3 regions of the Bradyrhizobium sp. OAE829 genome follow, and region 1 is predicted to be linked to each of the others. Evidence: predicted binding sites of a transcription regulator. Region 1 holds the regulator's gene; each other region holds the start of a gene.

Region 1 (3,276 bases):
GCGCGGCCTGGCCGCGGTGCATGTGACAGGGCCGGATGACGTCGCAAAGGCGCTTGCCGCGCTGGGAATTTGAGAGGGTGTTGCCGTGGCCCTGATGCCGGTCGTTGATGCACTGGCCGCGATCCTTGCGGGCGCCGATCCGTTGGCGGAAGAAATGGCCGCACTCGACACCGCCTGGCATCGCGTGCTCGCGCGCGACCTTGCGGCAAAGCGCACGCAGCCGCCGCAGGCGATGTCGGCGATGGACGGCTATGCGGTGCGATCGACTGATGCCGCCGACCTCTCCGCGCGGCTGAGGGTGATCGGCGAAGTCGCGGCGGGCCGCCCGTTCGAACGCAAGGTGGGGCCCGGCGAAGCAGTCAGGATTTTCACCGGCGGGGTGATCCCTGATGGCGCCGACGCCGTCATCATCCAGGAAGACACGGCCGCCAGCGGCGAGCACATCACGATCACGGAAACCGCCAAACCGGGACGGCATATCCGCGCCGCCGGCGCCGATTTCCGCGAGGGCGATGTGCTGCTTACCAAAGGAAGCCACCTCACCGAACGCGATCTGTCGCTCGCCGCCGGCATGAATTATCCGGAACTCGCCGTGATCAGCCGCCCCAAGGTGGCGGTGCTCGCCACCGGCGACGAGCTGGTGATGCCGGGCTCGAGCCCCGGCCCCGGCCAGATCGTCTACTCCAACGGCTACGCGCTGCGCGCGCTGGCGCGGGCCGAGGGCGCCGAGACCATCGATTTCGGCATCGCCGCCGACACGATCGAGGCGACCACTGACGGCATCCGCCGCGCCCGCGCATCCGGCGCCGACATCCTGATCACGATGGGCGGCGCCTCGGTCGGCGACCACGACCTCGTCAAGCGCTCGCTGGAGGCCGAGGGCGTCGCCATGGCGTTCTGGCGCATCGCGATGCGGCCGGGCAAGCCGATGATGCACGGGCGCCTCGGGGCGATGCGGGTGATCGGCCTGCCCGGCAATCCGGTCTCGTCCTATGTCTGCGGTTTCCTGTTTCTGGTGCCGCTGATTCGCGCGCTGTCGGGCCGAAAGACCATCCATCACGCGCGCGAGACCGCCCTGCTCGGCCGCGATCTTCCCGCCAACGACCAGCGCGAAGACTATTTGCGCGCACGGCTCGAGCGGCGCGAGGACGGCGCGTTGATCGCGGTGCCGGTGAGCCACCAGGATTCGTCGCTGCTTGGAAATCTCGCTGCGGCACGGGCGCTTTTGATACGTCCGCCGTTTGCGCCGGCGGTGCCGGAAGGCACGCCATGCGAGTTCCTGCGCCTGCCGGAATGACGTATCGCGACGGAATGTTCGGGCGAACGCGGCGCGCGTTCACCTGAAATTAAGTGGTTGCGGAACATGTATCGAACATATAGTGTCCGTTCATGATTTGTTTCGAGAGCTAGTGTCTACAAACGGGAGTTTTGGACTTCCGAATTTGAGACCGCACTCGCAACCGAGAACCGCGAATCTGAAGAACCGCGAAACTGAAGATCGCGAAATTGAACGACCACGAACTACGACGCGCCAACCGGGGGATTGCTCGAGATGCTTACGCGCAAACAGTATGAACTTCTGCGTTTCATCAACGAACGGCTCAAGGAAGCCGGCGTGCCGCCCTCCTTCGACGAAATGAAGGATGCGCTCGACCTCCGCTCCAAATCCGGCATCCACCGCCTGATCACCGCCCTGGAAGAGCGCGGCTTCATCCGCCGTCTGCCCAACCGCGCCCGCGCCATCGAAGTCATCAAGCTGCCCGAGCTTGCGGGCGCCGGTAACGGCAACGGCCGCCGCGGCTTCACCCCAAGCGTCATCGAAGGCACGCTCGGCAAGGTCCGCGCCGCCAGCGCGCCCGCCGAGGACGACGGCAACCGTCCGGTCGCCGTTCCCGTCATGGGCCGGATCGCCGCCGGTACGCCGATCGAGGCGCTGCAGACCCGCAGCCACACCATCAGCGTACCGCCCGACATGCTCGGCTCCGGCGAACATTACGCACTCGAAGTACGCGGCGATTCCATGGTGGACGCCGGCATTCTCGACGGCGACATGGCGCTGATCCAGCGCAACGAGACCGCCGACACCGGCGATATCGTGGTGGCGCTGATCGACGAGGAGGAAGCCACCCTGAAACGCTTCCGCCGCCGCGGCGCATCGATCGCGCTGGAGCCTGCCAACACCTCCTATGAAGTCCGCATCCTGCCGCCGAACCGGGTCCGGATTCAGGGCAAGCTGATCGGGCTGTACCGGAAGTACTGAGGGCGGCCCGCGTCAGATGCAAGCCGCGTGCGGCATCGCAAAAAGCCCCGGCCGTCGACCGGGGCTTTTCGTTGTCCGGAAGTTGGTACAGCCTTAACCGTCGCGGTGCGCCTGCACGCGTCCCACAATTGCCCAGAACGCAGCAAAAACTGGCGGCGTGGCGCGCTGTTTGGTTTGAGGCTTTTGCTCAAAGGCGTGCGAACGGGGGGACGAGACGTGGTCAGCAATATGATCACCAAGATCACCTGGCAGAGGGCGGGCCTGGTGACCGAGCCGGGCCGCTACATGCTCCGGTTCGGCTGGCTGACAGTGACGGCGGAAGATCTCGCGATCTGGCAGCAATATCCGGAGGCCGCCTTCACGCTGGTCGCGCTGCCCGGGATTGCCGACGACGGAAGGGAGCAATTCCATCTCGGCGCCTTCGAACTGCCGCTGCCGCCGATGCCCGAAAATCCGCAGCCGCCGTAGCGCGTTTGTGATCGGGCACGCCGGCCTTTCCGTCGCACTATTGCCCAGAACGGGAATAGACTTTGCTCAAGTCCACTCTGATAGAGGCCAGCGCCTCGAGGGAGGCCGGGTCTCTATCTCTTACGAGGGAGCGATCCGATGTGTGACTATAGTTTGCACGCGATGGCAACGCGTCCTGCTGAGGTCGGCGAGACATTGATTTCGACCACCTTCCGCGGCACCTCGACCCGCGGCTTTGCCAGCGAACGCGATCCCGCAGTTGCGGTCTGCATGCTGCCCGGGACCGAACTGGCCTTCGCGCAAGACGTCAAATACGACAACCGCTGGATCTGGACGCGGACGATCGGTTTTCGCGTCGGCAAGTTCAACACCATTGATCCGCACATCAAGGAACGGCACCACGACGCAATCGAATTTCCCGACGGGAGCCATGTGCTGGTGACGCAGCTTTGCGAGGGCCAGCGCGTCACCGTGCTGCAATTGCCGGTGGTGCATCCGATTCCCGAGCGCGCGGCAACGAAGGCGGGCACGGCGACGACGACACCGCT
Region 2 (3,276 bases), 5.9 Mb from region 1:
GCGGGAACACATATCCCGCACCATCGATCCACGTTACCGCTCAGGAGTAAGTATGGACGCGCCGCTGAATATCGATCCCGTCACAGCGCAATCCGGCGGCGACGTCGTGCACTGGCTGACCAACGGCACGCGCGATCAGCGCTTCATCGACAATATCTTTGCCGAAATGTGCATCCGGCTTCAGCAAGCGAACATTCCCGTCAAGCGGGCGTCGCTTCATATCCTGATCCACCATCCGCAATGGCTCGGCGCCCGGATCATGTGGGAAGACGGGATGCGCGAGGCCGAGATTGCGCGCGTTGACTACGATGTTCAGGAGCGATCCGAATATATCGGCAGTCCCGCCAACGAAATCCATGACGGTGTCACCGAGGTGCGCGAGAATCTCGAGCGCGATCCCTCGCTGGCCCGCAAGCATGCCGTCTATGACGAGATGCGGGCGAAAGGCCTGACCGACTATGTGGCGTGGCCGCTGTATCATACGCTCGGCAAGCGCCACATCGTGACCTTTGCAACCGACCGGCCAGGCGGTTTCGACGCCGCGCATATCGCCGCCCTGCAGAGATTGCTGCCGGTGCTGGCGCTGGTCAGTGAAATCCGGGTCAAGAACCGGCTGGCGCGTACGCTACTGGAGACTTATGTCGGCTCGCATGCCGGCGAGCTCATTCTGGCGGGCGCCACCAGGCGCGGAACCGGGACGACGGTTCGCGCCGCCATCATGATCTGCGACTTACGTGATTTCACCCGGATCTCCGACAACTGGCCGCGCGATGACGTCATTGATCTCCTGAACGGCTATTTCGACGCGATGTCGGAGCCGATCACGCGGCATGGCGGCGAAATACTGAAATTCATCGGCGACGGTCTGCTCGCCATTTTTCCGATCAGCCAACCCCAAGCCTGTGCAAACCTGCTGCATGCCGTGACTGAGGCGCGTCAGGCCATGACGGCGCTGAACGAAAAGAACAGCGAAACCGGCCGCGCGCCGTTGAATTACGGAATCGGCGTCCACGTCGGTGACGTCATGTACGGCAATATCGGGTCTCGCAGCCGGCTCGACTTCACGGTCATCGGTCCGGCCGTCAACATGGCGTCGCGCCTCGAAGCCCTCACCAAGCAATTGGGGAAAACGGTGCTGTTGTCCCGCGCGTTCGCCGACTCCGTCGAGGGCGATTTCGATCTCGAACGCGTCGGTGAACATCCGGTGCGCGGCTTCAATGACCCGATCGAGCTGTTTGCGTATCACGGCTGAAAGCTGATCTACGCCCGCGCGTCGCCGATCGCTTGACACAAGGCGTTCTCGTTCTCATTATGTTCTCTCTGCGGGAACCTCGTCGAAACGTCATGTGCGAACGGTCGGATGGCAACGACAGCCACCATCCTCCATGCGGACCTGGATGCTTTCTATGCCTCGGTAGAGCAGCTGCTTGATCCATCGCTGCGCGGCAAACCCATTGCCGTCGGCGGCGGGGTTGTGCTTGCCGCGTCTTACGAAGCCAAGGCTTTCGGTGTCCGCGGCGGCATGCCGGGACGGCAAGCGTGCGAACTCTGTCCGCAGCTCATTTTTATCAGCGGGCATTTCAGGGAGTACCAACGGCTGGGCGATGCCGCCATCAAGGTGATCGGCGATTTCACGCCCCTCGTCGAGCGGATCTCCATCGACGAGGCCTTTGCCGACGTCGCGGGCTGTACCCATCTGTTCGGTCCGCCCGCCGAAATCGCAACGGCCATCCGCCAACGCGTGCGCGCAGAGCTTGGCCTTCCGATCTCGGTCGGTGTCGCGCGCACCAAGCATCTGGCGAAAATTGCTTCGCAAGTGGCCAAACCCGACGGGCTCGTCGTTGTCGATCCCGACACGGAGCTCGGATTCCTTCACCACCTGCCGGTCGAGCTGATGTGGGGCGTGGGTCCGGCGACGCGGACACGGCTGGCCGAAATCGGCGTGCTCACGATCGGGCAGCTGGCAGCGACACCGGGATGCTCGCTCACGCGGGTGCTTGGTTCCGCGGCAGGGACGAAACTTTCGGCGCTGGCGTGGAATCGTGATCCACGGGAAATCAAGACTCACCGCCGGGCTCGATCGGCAGGAGCGCAATCGGCGCTTGGGAGGAAACCTGCCGAACAGCGGGTTGTTCGATCCACCTTGCTTCATCTTGCTGACCGTATCGGAAGCCGGCTCCGCGCCAAGTCCAGGCCTGGGCGGACCGTGACGGTCCGCGTTCGCTTCGCCAATCTGAATTCAGTCACGCGTTCGGTCACGCTCGACGCACCAATCTCCGCGACCCTGATTCTGGCCGAGGTCGCCGAGGAGCTGGTGCGCGCTGTCCTCACCGATCATCCTCACGAGAAAACCATCTCGCTCCTGGGGATTTCCGTGTCGCATCTTGGAGAGCAGCGGGATGTGGAACTCGAACTCCCGCTCGGACTTGGCGATGAAGCACGCCGTCCCGGCACCAAAAGAGGCATGGCACGTGGGGCGGCCGACCATGCGGTCGATAAAATCCGCGAACGCTTCGGATGGGATGCGATCGGCTACGGATCGGTGGCGCCGGACGTCTCTTCTTCCGTTCCCGACGCGTTTCGCATACTCGCCGAAAAGGACCTGTGAACTTCACCCTCAAAACGAAAGCGTTGCCGAGAGAGATCCAGCGACAGATCGAACTAGCCGCGCGTTTAAAGCCCGGTTCGGGCTTTCCAGCTCTTGCCTGATTTCGGGTCGTAGCGTCCCCCACCGAGCTGCTCGTGGCCCCAATTCATCATTTGCAGCAGGACGGGCTCCAGGCGTTTTCCTTCGTCGGTCAGCTGATAGGCGTATCGGACCGGGTTTTGCTGGTAGGGCTCGCGTTTCACCAGGCCCCATTCCGCGAGCCTCTTGAGCCGTTCGGACAGGATGTTCGACGGGACGCGTTCAGCGCTGTCCTGCAGCGCCTGAAAGGTCTGCTTGCGGTGCCACATCAGGTCGCGAACGATGAGCAGGGTCCACTTGTCGCCCACGACTTCCAGCGCGCGCGCGATGGAGCATGTCGATCGGAAGTCATGTTTTGCCATGGCGAACGTGCCCGTGTTTCCAGCACCGGACCTGCCCGGAACGGTGTGCCTCGATAATCTATCAGACCGACTTGCATTTTTAAAGTGTCATGGCTAGTGTAACTTGTGATTTGAAAGTGACTGGCTGGCGCCGGGTGGCTGATCGAGGTGGCGGCATCATGAACAGGATTGTACTCGCCCATGCCGCCGCGGCGGCCGCGGCCTTGATCGCGGGGGCTGCCGTCGTTG
Region 3 (3,276 bases), 5.2 Mb from region 1:
AAACCCAGCGCGGTGCGCATCACGCTCGGGCCATTTCCCGTGCCCCGCCCAGTAACTTGACGTTGAGCTTGCCGCCCGTGAACAACATGTCGTCGAGCGCCTGGCTGATGTCAGGGGACTCGACGGTCTTGCCGCCATCGCGGGCGATACTTGCCTGCGCCACGCGCCGCATCAGTTCCTTGATGAAGGCGGCGCTGACGCCCTCGGTCCGCTGCGCGGCCTCGCCGACGATGGCACCGCTGAGCGGCAGACCTCGGCCATAAAGCTGGATCAACTTCTTGCGGCCGATCTCATTGGGCACCGGCACCTCAATCGCCTGGTCGATGCGGCCGGGGCGGCTGGCCAGCGCGCTCTCCAGCTGTTCCGGCCGGTTGGTGGTGAGCACGAACAGGATGTCCGCATCCTGCTTCAGACCGTCCATTTCGTTGAGAAGCTCATTGAGCATGACTTCATCGCAAGCGCTGCTCATCTGCTCGCGGTCGCGCGCGACGAGATCGGCGTCCTCAATCACGACCATCGCCGGCTGCAGCAGCCGCGCAAGCGACATGTACTGCGCAAGAGCGCCGACCTGTGCGGCCGTGATGATCAGAGTCGTATGACCTGGCAGGTTGCTGGCGAGATAACGGATGGTGTGGGTCTTTCCGGTTCCGGGCGGCCCGTAGAGCAGAATGCCCTTCCTCGTCGATTGTCCGAGTTCACGCAGCATTGTGCGGTTTCCCACAAAGTCCAGGACGTTGCGATCGAGCAGCTTCAGTGTGGCCTCGGGCAGGATGACGTCATCGCGTTGAACAAGTGGCACCTTGTGGACCATGATGCCCCTCGTGCGCCCGCTATAACCCCTGTCGACATCGAGCGACAAAACCTTGCCGCGATAGCTGCGCGCGTCATTGACCGCGCGCTCGAGCTCGGCGAAGCAGCGTTGCGCGAACTCTGCGCCTTCGGCGCCGGCAGGCACAGCAATTTCGATCCGCGTCCCAGCTTCGCGGCTATACTCGCGGTGCGCGGAGAGCACCACGGCGTAGCGCAGATCGCCGTCGGTTCTACAAAGCCACAGGCCGTTTTCGAGACATTTGACCGGCGCGCTCTCGCCGACATCCACGTCGTGATATTGCGCGGGCGCGATGCCATGCGCATTCCGGCCGTCGCGGGTCAGTGCTGCGAAGTTCAGCGTCTCGTAGCGGTGCTCTTCATAGATGCCGAAAAACCGCAGCGGAGATGTTGAGAACAGTCTGTCCACGCCAGCTTGGACGTCCGCGCGCATGTGACCTGGGAATAGTCGCGAGGTCGAGACCAGTCGATCCATTGGAATTCCGGCAAAATGCGAGGCCAGTGCTTGGTGCGCATAATCGAATTGCTTGTTACTGGTGACATCGGGTTGATTGCGCGCAATCTCGTTCACGCAGTCATCGCAGAGGGGCGTCACGATGCCTTTCAATGTGACGATGTTGTCGCAGAAAAGTTCGCCGCAGAGCTTGCAACGACCGTCAAACAGATGGTTGTCCCCGAGAGTCGCTCTGCTCGTGATGCGGAGCGGATGACCTGACTCATCGATGCGTTGACGCGCGGCTTCCAGCATTTCGCTGGCGATGTCCCGCGGATAACTTCCGCAACTTGCCTTTCCTCCGTCCCGGATTTCTTTGGTGAATCTGAACGTGTCGGCTAGCGGCTTCTTGAAAACCGAGTGCACAAGTTCGATGACGAAATCCAGAGGCGTTTCATCGTCGTTGTGAAAGATGATCTCGCGGTGGCTAGCGGCCTTGGCATCACTCATTGGAAAATTGCCCCTGACTAAGTTCACGTCCGTTTGGCATATCGCTTCATGTCATCAGTCATTAGAACAAAACAGGAACTATGTCACTACCCCAGCGTGTAGATTATCGAAAGGCGCTGCGCCAGATTGGCCTGCTGACATCCCTCAATAAATCGGGCCCGCTCCGACACGTGCTCGAATGACCGAGTAATTTCAAAGATATGCCAAGATTCCCCAGAAGAACTAGGCTCGGACGGATCGGTACGAACCGCGGCGCCAAAAGCGCCTTTCGATCCCAAAATAAGTCAGGCTGGCGAGTCCAGCGGTAAGGCTGAATGTTGCAAGCAGGAAAGCAATCGGATGCGCGCGCAAGGACGTGTGAATCGCGAGCATGTCGATGACGGGATGGTGCAGGAGATACATCGAATACGAAATCGTCCCGAGATAGATCATGATCCGCGTCGACAGCAACGCCTTGATCGGTCGTGAAAGCAAAGCTGCGATCAGCAGGGCCGATACTGCCATGACGGACAGCGGATCGTGCCACATCTGCTGATACTCGGCCCGGGCCAGCCAGCCGGACGGGTTGAAGAATGTCAGCCAGATATTTGGGTAGATCAGGAACGGCAGCGCCGCCGCGGGTGCCAATATCCACGACCACGGCCACGAAAGCGTGGGTTGCCGCCGCATTGGGAGCAATCGCTCAACAAGCATGCCGGCAAGAAAAAAAACCAGATAATAGGGAAAGACGCGCGGCCGGTCCGGGACCTGAACAGGCAGGGCCCAATAGAAAACCATCGCCGAAACACAAATCGCGCCGAGCCAGACATTTCCGATCCGCGTTCGCAGCCACCACACGCCGATGAAGAGGAGGTAGAAATGGATTTCGACCGGAATCGTCCAGAGTACACTTGCTCCCGACAGGATCGCGTAGTGCCAGAACGCCTGGTCGAGTGAAACGGGATAGATCGACACCAGCAGTCCGGTTCGGCTCTGTACGGTATGGAGAACCAGCGCGATTGTCACGATGAAATAAAACATCGGCAACACGCGAGCCGCGCGCCTGATCAGGTAATCCTGAACGGACGCGGTTGTGAAGGAACGATCGAGATAAAGGCCGGAGATCAGGTAGCCGCTCAACACGAAGAACACCATTACCCCGACTTGGCCGCCGCCGCTGCCAAATAGGCCGCCCCACAGTCCCGTGACATTGCTGACGTGAGAGACGAGTACCATGCACGCGGCAAGTCCGCGCAGCCCGTCCAGCGATGGAATTTGCAGTTCCTTGATCGACGGCAGGTCCGTCACCACGGCTGGAGCGCGAAGGCCCGTACGCTCAGCAGCGGTTCCTGCGCAACTTTCTGATGAACGCGGGCCGGAATATCCGCCGCTCGAAAAAAGCGCATGTCGCAGCTGAAGCGGGATTGCGTTGCGGTTGGACAATCCGAGGTCCGATGCAGCAATTTGTCGCTGAACAGCAGGGCATCGCCGATGTCGAGGTCGGGGCGGGAGGTTGAGCCGTCGTG

What was found. Region 1 encodes LexA, which represses DNA repair genes until DNA is damaged. Its sites were predicted from a motif close to TGTTCNNNNTGTGTTCNG; they were not measured.
Region 2: the regulator LexA is predicted to act here: its motif matches at 1,302-1,319, upstream of dinB (DNA polymerase IV).
Region 3: the regulator LexA is predicted to act here: its motif matches at 1,834-1,851, upstream of ABIE49_RS27420 (ATP-dependent Clp protease adaptor ClpS).

The regions. Positions count from the first base shown of each region.
Region 1 is NZ_JBEPOE010000001.1:518,659-521,934, forward strand. Features, by position in the region: gene ABIE49_RS02385 (HAD-IA family hydrolase) at 1-73, shown strand, start outside; gene ABIE49_RS02390 (molybdopterin molybdotransferase MoeA) at 86-1,297, shown strand; gene lexA (transcriptional repressor LexA) at 1,553-2,260, shown strand; gene ABIE49_RS02400 (hypothetical protein) at 2,489-2,728, shown strand; gene ABIE49_RS02405 (hypothetical protein) at 2,867-3,276, shown strand, end outside.
Region 2 is NZ_JBEPOE010000001.1:6,415,020-6,418,295, forward strand. Features, by position in the region: gene ABIE49_RS30930 (adenylate/guanylate cyclase domain-containing protein) at 53-1,252, shown strand; gene dinB (DNA polymerase IV) at 1,361-2,608, shown strand; gene ABIE49_RS30940 (winged helix-turn-helix transcriptional regulator) at 2,674-3,048, opposite strand; gene ABIE49_RS30945 (DMT family transporter) at 3,207-3,276, shown strand, end outside.
Region 3 is NZ_JBEPOE010000001.1:5,719,873-5,723,148, forward strand. Features, by position in the region: gene ABIE49_RS27420 (ATP-dependent Clp protease adaptor ClpS) at 20-1,771, opposite strand; gene ABIE49_RS27425 (acyltransferase family protein) at 1,994-3,061, opposite strand; gene ABIE49_RS27430 (phytanoyl-CoA dioxygenase family protein) at 3,055-3,276, opposite strand, start outside.